Regions from separate parts of the Acidaminococcus sp. BV3L6 genome, predicted to be linked through region 2. Evidence: a T-box and tRNA genes for the amino acid it is inferred to sense, from the RefSeq annotation. Region 2 holds a T-box; the other holds one or more tRNA genes.
The links. The T-box of region 2 lies ahead of pheS (phenylalanine--tRNA ligase subunit alpha). A T-box ahead of a tRNA ligase gene usually reads a tRNA of that ligase, here a tRNA-Phe.
Positions count from the first base shown of each region.

Region 1: it encodes a tRNA-Phe, which carries the amino acid that the T-box ahead of pheS (phenylalanine--tRNA ligase subunit alpha) is inferred to sense. The anticodon was not compared.

Region 1 is NZ_AWUR01000032.1:17,093-30,165, forward strand. Features, by position in the region: gene HMPREF1246_RS06025 (hypothetical protein) at 1-55, shown strand, start outside; gene HMPREF1246_RS06030 (ABC transporter ATP-binding protein) at 65-733, shown strand; gene HMPREF1246_RS06035 (FtsX-like permease family protein) at 726-1,949, shown strand; gene HMPREF1246_RS06040 (C69 family dipeptidase) at 2,014-3,477, opposite strand; gene HMPREF1246_RS06045 (dicarboxylate/amino acid:cation symporter) at 3,860-5,113, shown strand; gene gltS (sodium/glutamate symporter) at 5,468-6,709, shown strand; gene lysS (lysine--tRNA ligase) at 6,815-8,788, opposite strand; gene greA (transcription elongation factor GreA) at 8,794-9,315, opposite strand; gene HMPREF1246_RS06070 (pyridoxamine kinase) at 9,990-10,853, opposite strand; tRNA gene HMPREF1246_RS06075 (tRNA-Leu) at 11,035-11,123, opposite strand; tRNA gene HMPREF1246_RS06080 (tRNA-Cys) at 11,149-11,222, opposite strand; tRNA gene HMPREF1246_RS06085 (tRNA-Gly) at 11,230-11,304, opposite strand; tRNA gene HMPREF1246_RS06090 (tRNA-Phe) at 11,313-11,388, opposite strand; tRNA gene HMPREF1246_RS06095 (tRNA-Asp) at 11,391-11,467, opposite strand; gene HMPREF1246_RS10585 (hypothetical protein) at 11,545-11,706, opposite strand; gene HMPREF1246_RS06100 (C-terminal binding protein) at 11,721-12,680, opposite strand; gene HMPREF1246_RS06105 (M18 family aminopeptidase) at 12,699-13,073, opposite strand, start outside.
Region 2 is NZ_AWUR01000038.1:99,747-107,824, reverse strand. Features, by position in the region: partial or broken gene HMPREF1246_RS10895 (hypothetical protein) at 1-231, opposite strand, end outside; gene pheT (phenylalanine--tRNA ligase subunit beta) at 2,394-4,829, opposite strand; gene pheS (phenylalanine--tRNA ligase subunit alpha) at 4,844-5,869, opposite strand; T-box leader at 5,906-6,099, opposite strand; tRNA gene HMPREF1246_RS07220 (tRNA-Trp) at 6,854-6,927, opposite strand; tRNA gene HMPREF1246_RS07215 (tRNA-Gly) at 6,929-7,003, opposite strand; tRNA gene HMPREF1246_RS07210 (tRNA-Asp) at 7,006-7,082, opposite strand; gene HMPREF1246_RS07205 (NYN domain-containing protein) at 7,191-7,979, opposite strand.

The DNA of each region.
Region 1 (13,073 bases), on a different contig from region 2:
TGGGGATACGGGCTTTGTGAGCCAGGTTCGCCTTCTTGAAGCCACCGTGGAATAGGAGGTCCATATGCTCAAAGTTACCCATTTGGTCCATCGCTATCCTGACGGGAGAAGATTCCTGACAGCCCTTTCCGTGCCCCATCTAGAAGCCTATGACGGCGAAGCGTGGTGCATCACAGGACCAAGCGGCAGTGGAAAATCGACCTTTCTCCATTGCCTTTCAGGTCTCCTGCGCCCTACAGAAGGGGATATTTCTTATAAGGGCCGTTCCCTTACCCTTGATATGTCGGACGCAGACCTTGATGTATTTCGGGGCCGCACCATTGGCTGCCTCTATCAAAGGTTTAACCTCCTGCCCTTTCTTTCAGCCCGGGATAACATCCTCCTTGGCGCCCATTTTGGCGGTGTGCCGAAAAAGGAGGCCGAAGCTAGACTGTCAGCTCTTGCAGAAAAGATGGGCCTCATGCACCTTCTTTCCCATTACCCCAATGAACTGAGCCAGGGGGAAGAACAGCGAACCGCCCTTGCCCGGGCTCTCATCAAGGAGCCGCCAATCCTCCTTGCCGATGAACCGACAGCCAACCTGGATGAGGATAATAGCCGCATCGTCATTCATCTGCTCCTTGACTATGTGAAAGCGCACAACGCCCTAGTTTTTGTAGCAAGCCATGACCCTATGGTGATTCGTTCCTTCAGCCACATCCTGCCCCTTCATAAAGGAGGCGCCCATGCTTAGAAAAGCTGCGTTGCGGCAGCTCATCCACCGGCCCATGACAACCCTTCTCATGATACTCATCATGGGCCTTTCCCTTGGCATCAGCCTCTTTTTATCGGCCCTCCACGAAGGGATCCATGAAGGACTCACAAAGGCGACGGAACCGTTTAGCCTGCTTGTAAGCTCACCAGGAAGCCAGTATCAGCTCGTTCTGACGTCCGTCTTTTTACAGGACCGGCCCCTCCCCAACCTTCCCTATGAAGAAGTGGATGCTCTCTCAGGCCAGAAAAATCTCGTCAGGTTCGCCCTGCCCTTGGCCTTTGGTGATTCCTACGGAGGTTATCGCGTTGTCGGGACGACGGGCGGCATCTTTGCCATGACGACGGGGAAAAATAAGGACAAGTGGCTGATCCTTCAGCAAGGCCGTCCCTTTTCCGCGCCCTATGAAGCCGTCATTGGTGCGGACGTCGCGCGGCGCCTTCATCTAACCGTTGGATCCACCTTTTCTTCCCTCCACGGTCTCGTCCAAAAAGGCCGCGCCCACAAGGAGCATCCCTACACCGTCGTTGGCATCTTAACCGACGTCAAAGGGCCCTATAACCAGGCCATCCTGACTTCCATCGAGTCCATTTGGGACGCCCATGAGCACAAGAAGAATAAGAGGCTAGAGGCCAAGAAGGCGGATAATAAGACGCACAATGACCATAAGGAAGTAAGCGCCATCCTCGTCGAACCTGTAGGCTACAGCGAAGCCTACCAGCTTGCCGCAAAATATCAGCACCGCAAAGACGCCATGCTCGTCTTCCCGTCCCAGAGCATCGTCCAGCTCTTTAATCTCATGGGCTGCGGCGAAAGAATGTGGCAGAAAGTGGGACTTTTCCTCATAGTTCTTTCCACCCTTATCGTCGTTATGACAAGCTATCTTTCAAGCCTCTCGAGACTTCGGGAATATGCCATCATGCGTGCCCTCGGGGCTACGGGAAAAGACATTTCCCACATTTTCCTTTGGCAAAACGCCTTTCTCGTCCTTTGCGGCACCGCTGCAGGCACCCTTTTAGGAATCGGGGCCTATACTCTCTTAGCCCACGCCCTTGCGTCAACGACGGCCCTTTCGCTGCCACTTTTTTCCTTTTCACCGGTCATGGGAATCCTCCTTGCTGCCACGGTGGCAGCAACCCTTCTATTAAGTCTTATTCCTTTGAAAATCCTGAAAGAAAAACTGGCCTCCATGATGTGATCCTTAATAGAAAAACTCCTTCCAATCCATGCCGGAAGGAGTTTTTCTATTCTTACGATACGGCTTAGGCATCGCTGCGGGAGAAGCCATTTTTCATGGCCATGCTCGCTTCGTAAAGGACCTTGCCTAGGCAGGTATCGGTCTTTTCCTTTACCATAGCCGCCATGGCGGCATTGGCCTGTTCAAGGAAAGCCGTCACGCCGCCTTCGGCTTCTTTTTTATCCGTATCACAGATCATGGCGTGAGCCGCGGAGGCAACGGCCTTTTGGTAGCGCTCAATGGCACTTGCCGTGCGGGCATAGTGGGCATCGGCAAGGGCGCCGATGAGGCGATTAGCCCAGTAGAATTCTTCCGTCGACGGCACTGTCCCCGCATGGTTCAAATAGTCCGGTGTCTTCGTCACATTAGCATAAAACGGCACAAAGGCATTGAAGACATTGGAGCCTTCCGCAATCCACATAAGAGCCATACGGTCCTTTTTGGCGTAGGGCCGCAACTGGGTTAGGGCAACAAAGTTATTGCGATTGATGCCGATGGGACGATACTTGCCTTTCAGGGGATGGTCCACCTTGCTGTAACAGTCAAAAGGGGTTCCTTGGTAATGAGCACTGAGGACATACTTTACATCTTCGACAGTCACCTTCCGTTCCGGCATGAGGCACCAAGGCAGGTCATCATCTTCAGGACCGTAATCGGCATCAGGACCATCCCACAAGGCGGAATGGGGATTGAAAAAGCGCAGCATGAACCATGCCCGGGGCGTATTGTATGTGTGATCCGCATCATCATGACTGCCAAAAGCGGCCCGCGCGTCAAAGGCAAAATCCTTTTCAAGGGCATAGTCTTCTCCTTCATGGATGGTCAGGTCAAGGTGATTGTCCCGAATAAAGGAAATAAGGTCTGCGCTGCACATATGGTCTTCCTGAGCTCCAAAGGCATCGACAAAATCCAATAAATCGATTCCCTGCTGATTGGGCATGACCACATACCCATCATCAGGAACGCGTTTGGCAATCCAGTGATGACCGCCAATGCTTTCAAACCACCAAACTTCATTTTCATCCTGGAAACCGACACCGTTCATTTCATAGGTCCCATAGCGCATGATGAGGTCGCCCAGCCGTTTGACACCTTCCCGGGCACTGTGGATATAAGGCAGGACCAAGGTGAGCATGTCCTCTTCGCCAATGCCATCTTTTACAAGCGGATCGGCGCCAAGGACGCGGGGATTTGAGGTGATGGTCTCCGTTTCGCTCATGGCCACATTGAGCTCATTGATTCCCGCTTCTCCCCAAATACCTTCATCTGCTTGGGCATTTGGCATGGCTGTATAGCGCAGGGGCGTTTCGGTCAGCTCGATTTCAAAAGCAGACAGGACTGACCGATAGTGGCGGGGTTGGTCTTCAGGATTGACTGTAATAAATTTCTTCGGCGTAAAACTTCCCGCACCGGAATCCTCATTGCGGGCCATCATGGTCGAACCATCATAGGTTGCATTTTTTCCGACAAGCAGCGTTGTACAGGGCATACGGATCCTCCTTTATCTCTTGTCAAAACTTACCTAAAAGGAACGCAGAAGGCGTTCCATAAAATCCTATTCTCCACCCTCGCACAAAGGGCAGGGTATATTTTTATTGTAGGCGATAGGAGGCATCTTGGCAAGAAAGGCGCCGCATATAATTCCTACTAAGTTAATGTATTATCCTTTTCGCCATGCTGAAAAAACTTGAAATCTCTGATTTTTATTGCATTTTCTCAATTTCCTATGATATTATATGAATTATTCTCATTAGGTAGAACCTGATGAAGAAAGATCCATGGGGGGATCTTTTCCATTTTTCAAAAAAGAAAGGAAGTCCATTATGACCCAAGAAAACCAAACCCATGTCAAAGACACAGCCAAAAATGTCATGGCCCGCAACAATCCCCTTGCCCAAGGGCGTCAGCTCGCACTTTGGATAGGAGCCCTCATCATTGGTGCCGTTCTCGGCTGGATGAACGTTCCCTTCCTCAACCAACTCTTCAACTTCATCGCTACCGTCTTCACCCGCCTCTTTCAGTTCATTGCTGTACCGACCATTGCCTTGGCGGTCATTACGACCCTTTCCATGATGGGATCCAAGGAGGAAACGAAGAAAATCTTCAAGCACACCATCACCTATACCCTGCTCACGACTATCTGTGCCGCTGGGATCGGCCTGCTCCTGTATCTCTGGATCCAGCCGGGCAACCTGCCGACAGAGGCCATCGGTGCCGGCGTGACGAATGTCCCCCAGAACATTGGCAAGATGAGCTACTATGACCATATGCTCTCCGTCATCCCCAACAACATCCTGACCCCCTTCCTGACGGGGAACGTCCTTTCCATCCTGCTCATTGCCACCGCTGTTGGTCTTGCCTTTGCCTTTATGCCGGAAACGGAAAACACGAAAACCCTTCTGCGTGGCATCAATGGGGCCCAGGAAGTTCTCTTTGCCCTCATCCGTGCCCTACTGAAGGTTCTTCCCATCGGCATCCTCGCCTTTGCGGCCCAGCTGTCTTCCCAGCTTGAAGCCGGCGTCATCGTCGGTGCCCTAGGCCGTTATACGCTCGTCATCATGGCCGGGAACCTCATCCAGTTCTTCATCGTTCTGCCGCTCTTTCTCCTCATCCGCGGCCTCAACCCGGTCCGCGTCATGAAAGCCATGTCCCCGGCTCTTGCCGTTGCCCTCTTTACAAAGAGTTCCGCTGCAACGCTTCCTGTCACCATGGCTTCTGCGGAAGAAAACATGCGCATCAATCCCTCCATCAGCCGTTTCGTTCTCCCCATCTGCACAACCATCAACATGAATGGCTGTGCCGCCTTCATTCTTGTTACATCCATTTTCCTCATGCAAAATGGCGGCATGGAACTATCCTTTGGAACCATGATTGTCTGGCTCTTCATTTCTGTCTTTGCTGCCATCGGAAACGCCGGTGTACCCATGGGCTGCTACTTCCTTACCCTGTCGCTCATGAGCGGTGTCGGCGCCCCCATTGGCATCATGGGAATCATCCTCCCCATCTACACCATCATCGATATGATTGAAACCTGTGAAAACGTCTGGTCCGACTCCTGCGTCTGCAGTATGACCCAAAATGACCTGAAAGATGAAATTCCTTTCACGGTGGAAATAGAAGCCTAAGCACACGAAAAAGGTGCTTTTCCCCTTGATGGGATAAGGCCCCCAATGCTTTTAAGAAGCGTTGGGGGCCTATTTTGGGAGGCGAAAACAGTGCCGCAAGTCCACATAACGTCAAAAACCTTTTTTGACGCTCATTAAATTCCTTGTTATATTGGGCGCTTTCCTGACGGCATCTGCTGTATACTTTGAAACATCCGATTTTCTCCCATTCAGGCTTTGCTGAATCTTTGCCTTTCCTATCAATCTTTTTGATCGAACAAAGGGGAAAGCCAATCTTTTTGCATGCCCGTTCACCCTATTTTTCGCTAAAATGGAATCGTAGGGATATGACAACTTAGGAAGGAAGCGATTCATATGGTTTTGGACTTTTCATCAGGTTCTCTCCTCATCAAAGCCGATGCGGTCTGCACGACAGCCCTTGCGGCCATCATGCTCCTCATCGGGTACTGGATCAAGGACAAGAGCACGGCCCTCAGGCGCTACTGCATCCCGGCTCCTGTTGTCGGCGGTTTCCTCTTTATGTTCATCACCTTTATTGGCCATCAGACGGAAGCCTTTGCCTTCAAGTTTGATACCTACTATCAAAATCCCTTTATGCTGGCCTTCTTTACGACCGTAGGCCTCGGAGCAAGCCTCTCCCTCCTCAAAAAAGGCGGGACCTTGCTCATCATCTACTGGCTCACGGCAGGCGCCATTTCCATCTGCCAGAATGCCATCGGGATAGGAATCAGCATGGCTACGGGACTGGAAGCCCCTTATGCACTCCTGGCCTCAGCCATTTCCATGATTGGCGGCCACGGCGCGGCCGGTGCCTACGGAAAGACTTTTGTGTCCATGGGCTACCCAGCAGGTCTTGAAGTGGGGATGGCCGCGGCGACTTTTGGGCTCATCTCCGCCGTCCTTGTAGGCGGTCCCCTGGCCCGCGTTCTCATTGAGCGCCATCATCTGACACCGGATATGTCGGAAGATTTCAAGGATACAGGCGTTGAAAACGTCAACGCCGCCACAGGCGAGAAACTGGACGGTCTCACCATCATCAAGAACGTGACGGCAATCCTCGTCTGCATGGCCATTGGAACCGTCATTTCCGGGCGCATTGGGGCCCTTATCGGCATGAGCTTCCCCACCTATGTCGGAGCCATGTTCGTGGCAGTCATCCTGCGGAACGTCAATGAATCGGCTCATTTCTATCAGTTCAGCTTCTCCCTGGTGGATTCCATTGGCGACGTCATGCTGAACCTATATCTTGCCATTGCCCTCATGACCCTCCGTCTTTGGGAACTTTCGGGACTTTTAGGCGGCGTCATCCTCGTCGTTGCGGCCCAGGTCCTTTTCATGGTCCTTGTAAGCTATTTCATTGTCTTCCGGATCCTCGGGAGCAACTACGATGCGGCCGTCATGTGTGCCGGCCTATGCGGGCATGGCCTTGGTGCCACTCCATCAGCCATCGTCAATATGACGGCAGTCAAGGAAAAGTATGGCATGAGCCGCAAGGCCTTCATGATCGTGCCGATTGTGGGCGCCTTTCTCGTCGATATCATCTATCAGCCCCAGACGATTGCTTTCATCAAGTATTTCGTCCATGCCCTGAAATAGAGCATGGTTAAAGGCCCTTCTCCTTCGTAGGAAAGGGCCTTTTTGCGGCATAAAAAAGACCCCGCAGGGAAAGGAATCCTTTCCTTGCGAAGTCTCAGGATAACATTAGCAGAGCTTGGCCCCAGCCGGAATATGGGGATCAAGCATGAGAAGGTTCAGTTTGCGTTCTTCCCCTTCATTATATTCGGCGCTTAACAGCATCCCACAGGATTCGATGCCCATCATCTTGCGCGGCGGCAAGTTGACAATGGCAACGAGGGTTTTGCCGACAAGGTCCTCCGCCTGATAGTACGCCTTGATGCCTGACAGGATGGTCCGGTCCGTACCCGTTCCGTCATCGAGTGTGAACTGGAGAAGTTTCTTGCTCTTAGGCACTTCAAAACAGTCCTTGACTTTCACTACCCGGAAGTCGCAGCCAGCAAACTGATCAAAATCAACGAAATCCTTGAAGAGCGGTTCAATGGTCACATTGGAAAAATCAATCTTTTCCAGCGCCACGGTCTGCGGAGCATCCACCGTTTCAGCGGGCGCGGCTGGAGCAGCTGCCACAGATTCGTCTTTCTTTTCGAGTCCCAGGGGCTTCATGGTCGGGAAGAGCAGGACATCGCGGATGGAAGCCGAATCGGTAAGCAGCATGACAAGACGGTCAATTCCAATACCCAGACCGCCCGTCGGAGGCAGGCCGTGCATGAGGGCATTGATGAAGTCTTCATCCATCATACCGGCTTCATCATCGCCGTTATTGCGTTCTTCCACCTGTTTTTCAAAGCGTTCCTTCTGGTCGATTGGATCGTTGAGTTCCGTAAAACCATTGCAGATTTCAGAACCGTTGATGAAGCCTTCAAAACGATCCGTGACTTCTGGATCAGCAAGGCTGCTCTTAGCAAGCGGCGAGATTTCTTTAGGATGACCCATGATGAAGGTCGGCTGAATGAGGTTCTTTTCAACGAATTCATCAAAGAAGGCTTCCAGAATCTTGCCAGGGCCGAAGGTCGGCTGGATTTCGACGTTGGCATCAGCAGCCAGCTTGCGGGCCGTTTCAACATCGCGGACACCCGTAAAGTCATAACCGCTGAATTTCTTAACGGCTTCAACCATGGTCATACGAGGCCAAGGCGGAGTCAAGTCGATTTCCTTGCCCTGATAGGTGATTTTCATGGTGCCCAAGACGCGCTGCGCCGTTTCTGACACGAGTTTTTCCGTAATATCCATCATGGTTTGATAGTCACCATATGCTTCATAAAGCTCGATGGACGTAAATTCCGGGTTATGCTTGATATCCATCCCTTCATTGCGAAAAATGCGGCCAATTTCATAAACCCGTTCCAGACCCCCTACAATAAGGCGCTTCAGGTTCAATTCCGTCGCAATGCGCAGGTACAAATCGATATCAAGGGCATTATGGTGGGTCACAAAAGGACGGGCCGTAGCCCCGCCGGAAATAGTATTGAGGACCGGCGTTTCCACTTCAAGGTAGCCTTCATTATCGAGGATATTGCGGATACTTTTGATGATTTCCGTACGTTTGACAAATGTGTCGCGGACTTCGGGGTTTACAATGAGGTCCACATAGCGCTGACGATAACGGATTTCCTTGTCCTTGAGGCCGTGCCATTTTTCCGGCAGCGGTTTCAGGGCCTTAGAAAGGAATTCGAGCTTTTTCACGCGAATGGATGGTTCACCCATATGGGTTGTGAAGACTTCGCCTTCTACGCCGACGATATCCCCAATGTCCAGGAGTTTGACCACACTGTAATTATCTTCTCCCAACTCATCCTTGCGGACATATAGCTGAATCTTACCAGACTTATCGAGAAGGTCCATAAAAGCGGTCTTGCCGTGACCGCGGATAGCCGTCAACCGTCCGGCAACACGGACTTCAGCGCCCTTTTCTTCCAGTTCCTTGACCTTGTCATGGACTTCTTTATTATGATGGGTCACCTTATAGGCATGACCAAAAGGCAGGATACCCTTTTCTTCCAGCTTATGCATCTTGTCCATACGGACAGCGACTTGTTCGCTGACTTCTTCAGCAGCGCCCGTATCCACAGCGGGCTGGTTCTTCAATTCTTCCGACATTCATTTCACTCCTTGGCTGCAGCTTTTTTCTTCTTCCCTGCACTGGGTTTGGCAATGCTGACAATCTTATAGCTCAGCTCACCAGCCGGCGTCGGAACCTTGCATACGGAACCCACTTTTTGGCCCAAGATGGCCTTGCCTACAGGGGATTCGTTGGAAATGCGGGGAGGATCGGCCATGGGGTCAGCTTCCGTCGTACCCACAACCGTGTATTCCTCTTCTTCTTCCGTTTCCATATCTTTGATGGTGACCTGGGATCCCAAGGAAACCACCTTTTTATTGATTTCGGAATCCTTGATAACCTTTGCATTGCGGATCATCTTTTCCAAGGTGAGAATACGGCCTTCGACAAAGGCCTGTTCGTTCTTGGCGTCATCATATTCGGAGTTTTCGCTGATATCACCATAGGAAATAGCGACCTTCAGCCGTTCTGCCACTTGCTGTCTTTTTTCAGAACGAAGATAGTCCAATTCGTCTTCTAACTTTTTGAGACCTTCTTCAGTTAAAATTGTTTCCTGTTCAGCCATCGTTCACGACTCCTTTTCGGCTTTGATCCCACAAAACCGGCCCATTTGGCCGCCGTGGGGACAGTTTCGGTAAAACTACCGTATCTTGTAAATTATAGATTAGATCCGGGGAGATGTCAATAAATGAGGAGGGCTGTTCCACCTGTTTTTACTCGGTGCAGGGCTCGCACCAAGTCTCAGCACGTGGTCCCATCCTTGCTTTTTTAGATGGATGAAAGGGGGTCATAAAAGCATGACGCATCGCAGCATGGAACGTACCGCAATTTCATGCTGAAGCCCTCCCAAAAATGCTATTGTTCGTCTCATCCTGGAATGATTATAGCGGCATTCCCCGTTACACAAAAACAATGCCGCTATTTTTGCCATCCGCCTGATACGATGTCAGACGAAGATAAGGGGTAAAAGGGCGCTGCACTCCGACCCATCACCGAAAGGACCTACACGCTGCGCAGCTTCAGGCAGCTTTTGCTCTTCTGTCCAAACAAGGGGATGGATTGGCGCTAAGAGGCCAACGTGGCTTCAAAGTGCGTTTCTGTCAAAAAGAAAGCTAAAGGAAAAGGCTTGAAGCCAGAAGAAAAAACGTGACGCTCAGCCCCAAACCAATTAAGCCGTGGAGAACGCTCGCTCACTTCTCCACGGCTTTTTGCTTGAGGCTCCGATCTAGTTTTCTTCGCTTATCCTTTGCAGCTCGTGCAGTCCTTGGTCTGGGGTACAAGGAGTTTCCACAGACAGCCTTCCAGAAGGACGCCTTCATGGGGATTGGTTCCTTCATTCAAGGTCGTTTCAATGACAAAACTCAAAAAGTCCGCTGCATGCTGGACGGCAAGGTTCAGATCCTTCCCGCGCAGGATGTAGGCAAGAAGCGTGCTGGTAAAGATATCTCCTGTACCGCAGGTCCCAAAGGGGAGTTTTGGTACTTCATACTTTTCCGGGAAAAGCTGACTGTCCGTCTGACTGGCAATGGCAATATGGCCGCTGTCCGTAGGAACACTCGTAATGACGATTGCTTTGGGTCCCAGAGAAAGGAGCTTATCGCACAGGGTTTCGAGTTCCTTATCCGTCGGGGGCTTCGCCTGATAGGGTGTATCCGTAAGGAGACAGGCTTCGGTGTAATTGGGCGTAATGAGTGTTGCATGGGAAACAAGCTTTTTCATGGAAGCTGCCATGGTCTCATCAAAAACAGGATAGAGTTTTCCGTCGTCGGCCATGGCCGGATCGACAACAACGCTCTTCCCCCCACCACCAAAACGGCCGATGGCATCAATCACCACATCAACCTGGGCCGAACTTGCCAAAAAGCCGCTGTAAATGGCATCAAAGGAAAGGCCCAGTTCCTGCCACTTATCCATGGACGATGTCATTTCATCTGTAAGGTCCTTACTATGGAACTTGCCATAGGTCAGGTTATTGCTGTAAAGGGCAGTCGGGAAGGGACAGACCTGGCTTCCCAAGGCTGACAGGACCGGAATGGCAGCCGTCAGCGAACAGCGGCCAAAGCTGCAGAGATCATGAATAGCAAGGACGCGATTTATTTTCATGGTGAAAACCCCTTTCTTTTTCCGTGTTTTTCCTATTGTAAGCCTCTTCAGGGCCATTGAAAATGCACGGTTTTCCTCTTAAACCAGCAAAGACCGTGCCTGCTGCAGGATGGGGAAACCCCAATTTTGGGCATAAAAAAAGACATCGCCCAAGCGATGACTCAATATTCCGTATAAAAAATGGTGCCGGGGACCGGAATCGAACCGGTACGGAGATTACTCTCCGAGGGATTTTAAGTCCCTTGCGTCTGCCAGTTCCGCCACCTCGGCAGATTTGAACATCCATTAAAAAAATTGGAGGCGACACCCAGAATCGAACTGGGGATAAAGGTTTTGCAGACCTCTGCCTTACCGCTTGGCTATGTCGCCAACAATTTGGAGCGGAAAACGAGATTCGAACTCGCGACCCCCACCTTGGCAAGGTGATGCTCTACCACTGAGCTACTTCCGCATAAAAAGTGGTGCCTCAGCGCAGAATCGAACTGCGGACACAGGGATTTTCAGTCCCTTGCTCTACCAACTGAGCTACCGAGGCATTGGCGACCCAGGACGGACTCGAACCGACGATCTCCGCCGTGACAGGGCGGCATTCTAACCAACTGAACTACTGGGCCGTATCAGTGTCTTTCGCAACTGACTTGTTTAGTATACAGTAAAACGCCTAATGTGTCAACAAACTTTTTTATTTTTTTCAAAAAGCAGGGAAAGGCCCTTCCTCGTATGGCAGCGGTACGACTTTCACAGGCGACGCGCCAGTCCTACCGTCCCGTTTGCGCTGATCAATGCCGCATCCTGCCACAAAGGTGCTCACGAGGAGGCTCAAAAAAATCAGGGCCATAATCATTCGTTTCATCCCGGTCTCCTTTTTTACATCGTTAGCCTTCCCCTCCGATCCCCTTTCATCAATGCCACAAGGTTTTCTGCCGCCTCCTGTTTGAGCTTTACGAAGGATTCTTCCGTTGCATAGGAAATATGGGGCGTTACGATAATCTGAGGCACACCATAAAGGGGACTTTCGGCAGTAAAAGGTTCGTTTTCCACCACATCAAGGAGCGCGCCTGCAATCGTTCCTTTCTTTACAGCCCCGGCAAGGGCCTTTTCATCCAGAAGACTCCCCCGGCTTGTATTGATGAGATAACTGCCTTTTTTCATAAGGGACAGGACGCGCGCATCGACAATATGCCGGGTATCCGGTGACGCCGCCAGATGAAGGCTCACAAGGTCACCGTTAATAAAGGCCTCTTCCAAGGTCACGGGAATGACGCCGTCTTCCTGCATCTGTTTACTTTTATCGCTGCGATTATAGGCTAGGACGGTCATGCCCATGGCTTTGGCCTTTAGGGCTGTCCTGCGCCCAATATGACCATATCCCGCAATGGCGAGGGTAAGACCTGAAAGGCGGTGCGGTAGGGCGGGAATGGCGCGCACGCCCCACGGGGACTTTTCATTGTGCTTGAGGAACAAAGGCAGGCGGCGCACAAGAAAAAGCGTGCCCATGATGACATATTCTGCAATATCCTCAGATGAGTAAGCGGTCACATTGCGCACGCCAATACCTCGCTTTTGGGCAGCGTCAAGGTCCACGGCTTCATAGCCCGTTCCATAGAGGGAAATGGCTTTAAGGCGGGGCATCTTGCTAAAGACCTCGTCACCAAGGGGTACGTTTACCTGAGCAAGGAGCCCATCCACTGTGCTGCCAAATTCCTCAAGGTCATGCCAAAAATCATAGCAAGAGCGGCGGAACATAACGCCGGGAAAGGCTTTTGTAAGAAGGGATATCTCCACATCGTACGCATTCCATTCCTCATCGATGATCCAAATGACCATGACCGCCGCCCTCCTTTCTTATGCAAAAAATTCCGTGACTAAATCTTCCAATGCCTTCTGATCGCTGGCACCCATTGTTTCACGGGCCGAATGCATGGCAAGGAGCGCCACGCCAAGGTCCATGGTGCGGATCGGTGTAATGGCAGAAGCCATGGAACCAAGGGTGCTGCCGCCTTTGATATCACTGCGGTTGACATAAAGTTGGTAAGGAATATTTTTTCTATCACAAAGTCCCTTAATCACGGCAACCGCCTCCGCATCACCTGCATAGGACTGACTGCATGCCTGTTTGAGAGCCAATCCCCTGCCAAGGACGGGCCGATTTGTGATATCACATTTATCAACATAATTAGGATGGAAAGCGTGGGCCACATCAATGCTCAGCATAAACCC
Region 2 (8,078 bases):
CTGCAGCTTTTTTCCTCGCATCTGAACCAATCTGAGCCCCATTCGAATCATGTAAATAGAAGAAAGACCAGAACGTCGGCGCCAAACTGTCTCCCTTCGGTCGTTGGCGCCGAATTGATTTTTCGATAACACGGTCCGTAAGCCGAATCGCTTCGACAGTGTCTTGCGATTAACGGTTTTGGCCCATCGAAAAATGTTCCTCGCTACCGCTCGTATGGAGACGTCGGACAAAAAACGCCCTCCTCATCCACCACCAAAAGGACTTGCCTTCTGCTTTGCAGAATCAAGTGGCTTTTGGTCCCCCGCCTTGGCAAGGCGGAACGGCTTTCGCCGTCTCTAAGGCAAAAGACCGTAACGTGAGCCCTGAACCGAACGTAGACACGAATTCGGTTCAGGGCTTTTTGAGCGTGGGAGGTATTGTATGCTCTTGGTAAATGAGCTGTTGTTTGCGTATTTCTCAATCGGGCCTAGCTCAAAATTCAATCTGTAGGATTATTGCTATGATGATATTCAGCAGCGCATTCCTTATTCTCACCACTACCTGCCTTCGTGTTTTGCCTCTGAGCTCGATTTCTCCGAAATCGATCCGCCCCGCCAGGGCGGGGGACCGAAAGCCGCATGTTGCCTCATTCTAATGAGGCAAGCGTGCCCTTTCGGTGGTGGATGAGGACGCGAAGCGGACGTTTCCTTGCGAGCGGCTAGCGAGGCATATTCGCCCGGAGTTTCGAAGGACGCTTTTGAAGCGGAGCGGAAGTCCGAGAAACATGTTTGAGGGCGAATTAAGTTCGGACCCGTTCCCCCGCAGGGGGCGGTTTGGGTCCGGCGTTACAGCTGCCTATGAAATCCTTAAAAGACCAAAGGGAAACCTCTGAACGCCGGCGCCAAACCGTCTCCTTATCGGTCGTGGGCGCCGAATTGATTTTTCGATAACACGGTCCTGCAACCGAATCGCTTCGACGGTGTCTTGCGATTAGCGGTTTTGGCCCATCGAAAAATGTTCCTCGCTACCGCTCGTATGGAGACGTCGGACAAAAAACGCCCTCCTCATCCACCACCAAAAGGACTTGCCTTCTGCTTTGCAGAATCAAGTGGCTTTTGGTCCCCCGCCTTGGTAAGGCGGAACGGCATTCGCCGTCTCTAAGGCGAAACACGAAGGCAAAAGACTGTACACCTGAAACACAAAATCCTTGGCAGCAGAAAATAGTTTTGTCCTTAAAAGCTAAAACAAGCAATCTGCGAGGAGAGGCGACGCGCCCGGTCTTTTATCTCTGAGCTCGATTTCTCCGAAATCGATCCGCCCCGCCAGGGCGGGGGACCGAAAGCCGCATGTTGCCTCATTCTAATGAGGCAAGCGTGCCCTTTCGGTGGTGGATGAGGACGCGAAGCGGACGTTTCCTTGTGAGCGGCTAGCGAGGCATATTCGCCCGGAGTTTCGAAGGACGCTTTTGAAGCGGAGCGGAAGTCCGAGAAACATGTTTGAGGGCGAATTAAGTTCGGACCCGTTCCCCCGCAGGGGGCGGTTTGGGTCCGGCGTTACAGCTGCCTATGAATTCCTTAAAAGACCAAAGGGAAACCTCTGAGAACGCACGGCGCCAAACCGTCTCCTTATCGGTCGTGGGCGCCGAATTGATTTTTCGATAACACGGTCCGTAAGCCGAATCGCTTCGACGGTGTCTTGCGATTAACGGTTTTGGCCCATCGAAAAATGTTCCTCGCTACCGCTCGTATGGAGACGTCGGACAAAAAACGCCCTCCTCATCCACCACCAAAAGGACTTGCCTTCTGCTTTGCAGAATCAAGTGGCTTTTGGTCCCCCGCCCCGCCTTGGCAAGGCGGAACGGCTTTCGCCGTCTCTAAGGCGAAACACGAAGGCAAAAGACTGTACACCTGAAGCACAAAATCCTTGGCAGCAGAAAATAGTTTTGTCCTTAAAAGTCGAAACGAGCAATCTTCGAGGAGAGGCACCCTGTCCGGTCTTTTATCTCTGAGCTCGATTTCTCCAAAATCGATCCGCCCCGCCAGGGCGGAACGGCTTTCGCCGTCTCTGAGGCGAAACACGAAGGCAAAGACCGTAAGGCAAAGACTCGACCTGTTAACGCCGTGCGTCACGTTCTTTTGCTTGACAGCCAGATCCGCAGGATCGAGACAGCCATTCGGCCCACAGGATGGATATAATAGCTCGACAACCTTCTCTCCGATCAAAAGAGCTGTAGAACAACCAACGCACTAGACCGAATAGACAGCTTGACAGCCCTTTCCCCTACCCTCAACCGTGAGGCTTTCCGTCCTACAATACGCTATGAGCCCATTGCTTCGGAGTTATCTTTCCGAAAGCAATGGGCTCACGTGTTACATCAAATCGAAGCAATGGCTGCTCCGACTAAAATATGAACTTAATCTCTCAGCATCCCGCCGAACTTATCCTGGACGTTGGCAACGATCTGTTTGATGACGTCGTCGACGTCTTTATCCTGGAGGGTGCGGGTAACATCCTGGAAGGTGAGGTTAAAGGCGACAGATTTATAGCCAGATTTAACCTGTTTGCCCGTATAGACATCGAAGATGCGGACGTCTACGAGGAGGGCACCGCCTTCTTTGCGGATTTCGGCTTCAAGGTCGCTTGCGGAGACACCCGCTTTTACAACGACGGCGATATCACGGGAAACGCTCGGGAATTGCGGGACGTGTTCGAACTGTGGAATCTGTTCAGCACTCTTGACGAAAGGTGCAATCTCCACTTCGAGAACGTAGGTTTCCGCACTGAGGCCAAAGCGGTCCTGAACGGTCGGATGGATGGCTCCCATGAAGCCGATGACTTTCCCTTCATAGCTGATGGCGCAGCTCTTTCCAGGATGGAGGAAAACTTCCTTCGTCGGTCCATAGGAGAGGCCTTTCACTTGGAGGCTGTCCATGACTTCTTCAAGGGCGCCTTTGATGTCATAGAAGTCGATGGCGTCTTTAGCCGTATTCCAAGAAAGGGGGTTGCGTTTGCCGCTCATGGCAATGGCAAGGACCATCTTTTCTTCTGGGAAGTCCGTAAGCGGCAGGGTTTTCGGAATGAAGACGCGGCCCACTTCAAAGATGGCTGTCCGTTCGCTCTGACGGGCCTGGTTATACGCAACGGTGGAAAGCAGGCACGGCGTCAGTGTGGTCCGGATGGTGCGGAAATCATCACTGATGGGGTTGATGATCTGTAGGGCCTTGCGGCGGCTGTCATCAGCCGGAAGTCCGAGATTATCAAAGACCTGGGCGTTATAGAAGCTGTAGGTCATGACTTCATCAAGGCCAATGCCGGTCAGGGTGTCGCGGATCATGTCCTTCACATCTTCAATGGGGGCCTGACCGCCACGGGCCATAATGAGTTCCGGCGTCTTCGATTCAATCTTGTCATAGCCATACATACGGGCCACTTCTTCACTGAGATCGGCACTGCAGTCGCAGTCCTTGCGCCAGGTCGGTACGGTGACAACCCAGCTGTCCTCGCCTTTTTCCTCGACAGTAAAGTCTAGGTTTTCGAGGATGGCTTTCATGGTTGCCGCGTCGATGTCGCAGCCAATGCGGGCGGCCAGTTTCGTCGGAGCCGCTTTGATTTCCACCGGTTTTTCCGGTACGGGGTAACATTCAGCCACACCGGGAACGGCTTTGCCGGCGCCAATTTCTTCAAGGAGATAGATGGCGCGGTTCAGGGCGTTATGGTTCAAGATGGTATCGACACCGCGTTCAAAGCGCTGGGACGCTTCGCTGCGAAGGCCCAGGGCTTTTGAGGTCCGGCGGATGGTCGGGCCGTTAAAGGTGGCCGCTTCGAGCATGACCGTCTTTGTGGCGCCCGTTACTTCCGTTTCAAAGCCGCCCATGATGCCGCCAAGGCCAATGCCTTTTTCATCATCACCAATGACGATCATTTCCGGCGAAAGGGCGCGGTCCTGACCATCAAGGGTCTTTAGGTGTTCGCCTTCATGAGCGCGGCGGACGACCCAATGATGGCCGGCCACTTTGTCATAGTCGTAAGCGTGCATAGGCTGGCCCAGTTCCATCATGACGTAGTTTGTGACGTCGACAACGTTATTGATGGGGCGGATATTGACAGCGCGGAGAAGCTTTTGCATCCATTCAGGCGATTCCTTGATTTCAAGGTTTTCAATCATGCGCAGGCCAAAGCGGCTGCATACGTCGGTGGCGACAATATCGACGGTGGCACGGTCACTCGCAGGGGTTCCTTCCCCACTTTCCGGTGCATAGTCCGGTAAATTCAGTTTCGTTCCGAGGACGGCGGCACATTCGCGGGCAAGACCCAGCATGTTGAAGCAGTCACCGCGGTTTGCCGTAAGGTCAATATCAAGGACGACATCATCAAGACCAAGGACGGCTTTGATATCGGCCCCAATAGGTGTATCAGCAGGGAGAATAAAGATGCCGTCGCGCTGCTCGGGAAGAAGCAGTTTGGCGTCGATGCCCAGTTCTCCCGCGCTGCAGAGCATGCCGTTGGAATCAAGGCCGCGCATCTTCACGGGTTTGAGTTCCATGCCGTTCGGCAAATGGGAACCGACCTGAGCTACAGGGACTACATCCCCTTGATGGACGTTCTGGGCACCTGTCAGGATCTGAACCGTATCTCCTTTTCCGAGGTCCATTTGGCAAACCCAAAGATGATCGGAATCAGGATGACGCTCAATAGTCACGACTTTGCCCGTAATGACGCCTTCGATGCCTTCACCCAGGTAAAGGACCTGCTCCACTTCGAGCCCGACGCGGGTAAGTTTATCAGCAAGAACTTCCGGCGTAACCGGAATCTCTACATATTTTTTCAGCCAATTGATTGAAGCTAACATAACAAGCGGCCCCCTTATTTAAACTGACGAATGAAACGCAGGTCATTTTCAAAGAACAGGCGCAGGTCATCGATACCATAACGGAGCATGGCAATTCGTTCGACGCCCATCCCGAAAGCAAACCCGCTGACCTTTTCAGGGTCATAGCCGCTCATGCGCAGGACGTTGGGATGCACCATACCGGCTCCGAGGATTTCGAGCCAGCCGGAGTTCTTGCAGACGCGGCAGCCTTTGCCGCCGCAGATGACGCAGCTGATGTCGACTTCGGCGGACGGTTCCGTAAAGGGGAAGAAGCTCGGACGGAGACGAATCTTGACGGAAGAGCCAAACATTTCTTTGCAGAAGAGTTCCAGCGTCCCTTTGAGGTCGGCCAGGCTGATATTTTTATCGACGACAAGGCCTTCGACCTGGTGGAACATGGGGGAATGGGTTGCGTCATAGTCATTGCGGTACACCGTGCCCGGGCAGATCATGCGGATGGGGCTGTTGGGCGTACGGGACTGCATGGTACGAGCCTGTACAGGAGAGGTCTGGGTCCGCATGAGGAATTCATCGGTCAGATAGAACGTGTCCTGCATGTCGCGGGCCGGATGATCCTTAGGCAGGTTCAGTGCCTCAAAGTTAAAATAGTCATTTTCAATTTCAGGACCTTCGGCGACTTCAAACCCCATGCGCATGAAGACCTTTTTGATCTCACGCAGGGTGAGCGTCACAGGATGCAGATGCCCTTCGGCTGCCTTGCGGCCCGGCAAGGTCACGTCAATCTTTTCAGACGCCATTTTTTCTTCAAGCTGGCGGGCTTCAAGCAGTTTCATTTGGTCAGCAATGCGGGCTTCTACCTTGCTGCGCACTTCATTCACCATTTTGCCCACTTTTGGACGTTCTTCGGCGGCTACACTGCCGAGACCGCGCAGGATTTCGGTCAGGGCGCCTTTTTTGCCCAAATACTGCACACGGATGTTCTTCAAGTCATCCACACATTTGACTTCGCCTAAGTCCTTGCGGATCTTTTCCCGCAGTTCCTCCAGTTTGTCGTACATACCAACGCCTCCTAAAAAAAATGACCTCCACCCCGGAAAAGGGGCGAAGGTTCGCGGTACCACCCTAATTTGTACTTCATTGCGGCCGTAACGCAGCCTGCGCCATCCCTACTCTGTTCAGGACGGATGCTCCCAAGTGAACTTCCCTCTCGCTTCTGTGCGCAGCTCCCACCTTGCCTGCGCTCTCTGGGACACCAGCCAAAAGGTACTCTCTTGTTCATCACATAAGTATGGAATTAATAGAAATATTATAGCATTATGGGAGGAGGAAGGCAAGGGGCGGCCAGCTATGAAGAACCTCGGTGCACAAATCGTGCCGATTATCCAGAGCAACGTGCCTCCATTGCTTGCTTCTTATGATTATGAATGCAATGGCAGCATGACGATTCATACGAAGCTGCGTACCACACTCTCATTTCACTGTCGCCAAAAAAATATCACCGTCTTTCTGAGTAAATTCGTGCAGCGAACTTACTCATAGGGCAGCGACGATAGGAGCAGTCAGAGTTTCCTCTGCCGGCAAAGCCGGTGCTCCAAGGTGAAACCGCAGAGTGCGAGTCGGATTATCCCTTACATCCGCCTAAGTTAGAATCTGGCGGATGCAAAAGTAACGGAACGGCTTTTGTGTACGATGATGTTGCAAACAGTCTTTCTTAGCAGGATTGTATCCAGCGAGCTTGCTTGCGGGAGTGGGTAGTGGATGAAAAGAGGCGTTTTTCCCCCGACGTCTCCGCATAAGCAGTAGCGGGGAACACTTTTCGCTAGTTCGAGGCTGCCTGTAAGCACAGTCTGCTGTGCTTAGCAGTCCGTAGAACCGTGTTATCGAAAAATTTATTCAGTCCCCGCCCGAAGGGCGGTTTGGGGCGCGCCTTATTATCGGTATTAAATGCGGATTTTATAATCTCACATCATCGTGTACCATTACAAATAAGGAATCATAACGAAAAAGACATGCCGCTATGCAGCATGTCTTTCAAAATTCTCTGGCAGGAGTACTAGGATTCGAACCCAGATCCACGGTTTTGGAGACCGTTGCTCTACCATTGAACTATACTCCTATGGAGCGGAAAACGAGATTCGAACTCGCGACCCCCACCTTGGCAAGGTGATGCTCTACCACTGAGCTACTTCCGCATTGGCGACCCAGGACGGACTCGAACCGACGATCTCCGCCGTGACAGGGCGGCATTCTAACCAACTGAACTACTGGGCCAATCAGTCACCTGACAGATATAGATGATACCATAGTTTTTAATACTTGGCAAGCACCTTTTTAAAAAACTTTTCGCATCAGGCATGGAAACCTTTCAGCCTTTCTCCTCTATTTCAAACGGAAATAATAGGTCTTTGCCGTCATGTTCTTCGGGTTGCTTGTTGAATGGATTTCAAAGATATTAAGGGAACGGATGAAGTCAAGGAATTTCTTATATCCATAAACACGCACGTCAAAGTCCGGATATTGGCGAATGACGAGATTACCCAAATAACTTGAACTGATCCAACCATTATCATTGGAATTCTCATCGGTAAGTTTGATCAGGGCACTGCGGATGGCCCGCACTTTTTTATTACCTTCCTGGACCGCTTTGCTGGGTTTTACATGATTTTTTTGCCCAGCAGGTTCTTCCTGGAGCGCTGTTTGTTCGGATTCAGGCATATCTTCCCGTTTTGATTCCGCATAAAGGACGTCAAGATACAGGAATCGATTGCAAGCGGAGATAAAGGAGCGCGGTGTCTTGCTCTCCCCCATCCCTAAGACGTACTTATCCGATTCACGCAGGCGGGATGCCAGGCGCGTAAAGTCGCTGTCTGATGAGACAATGCAGAATCCATCAAGTTGGGTCCGGTAAAGCAGATCCATCGTATCAATGATGAGGGCCGAATCACTTGAATTTTTGCCGCTTGTGTTGCTGTATTGCTGTACTGGCTGGATTGCGTTATCGAGAATGGTCGACTTCCAGCTCCCCATCTGCGGACTTGTCCAGTTACCATAAATGCGTTTATAGATGACATTCCCCAGATTGTTTGCTTCTGAAAGGATGATATCGATATATTGCGGAGAAATATTTTCTGCATCAATGAGCAGTGCAAATTTTTTATCTTGTTCCATAGTAAAAAGCTCCTTATGTGGATGGTTCGTTGTGGATAGTCTTATTATACAGGATTTATAGGAGATAAGAAAGGGAGAGGGAGTGTTTAGGTAGATGCT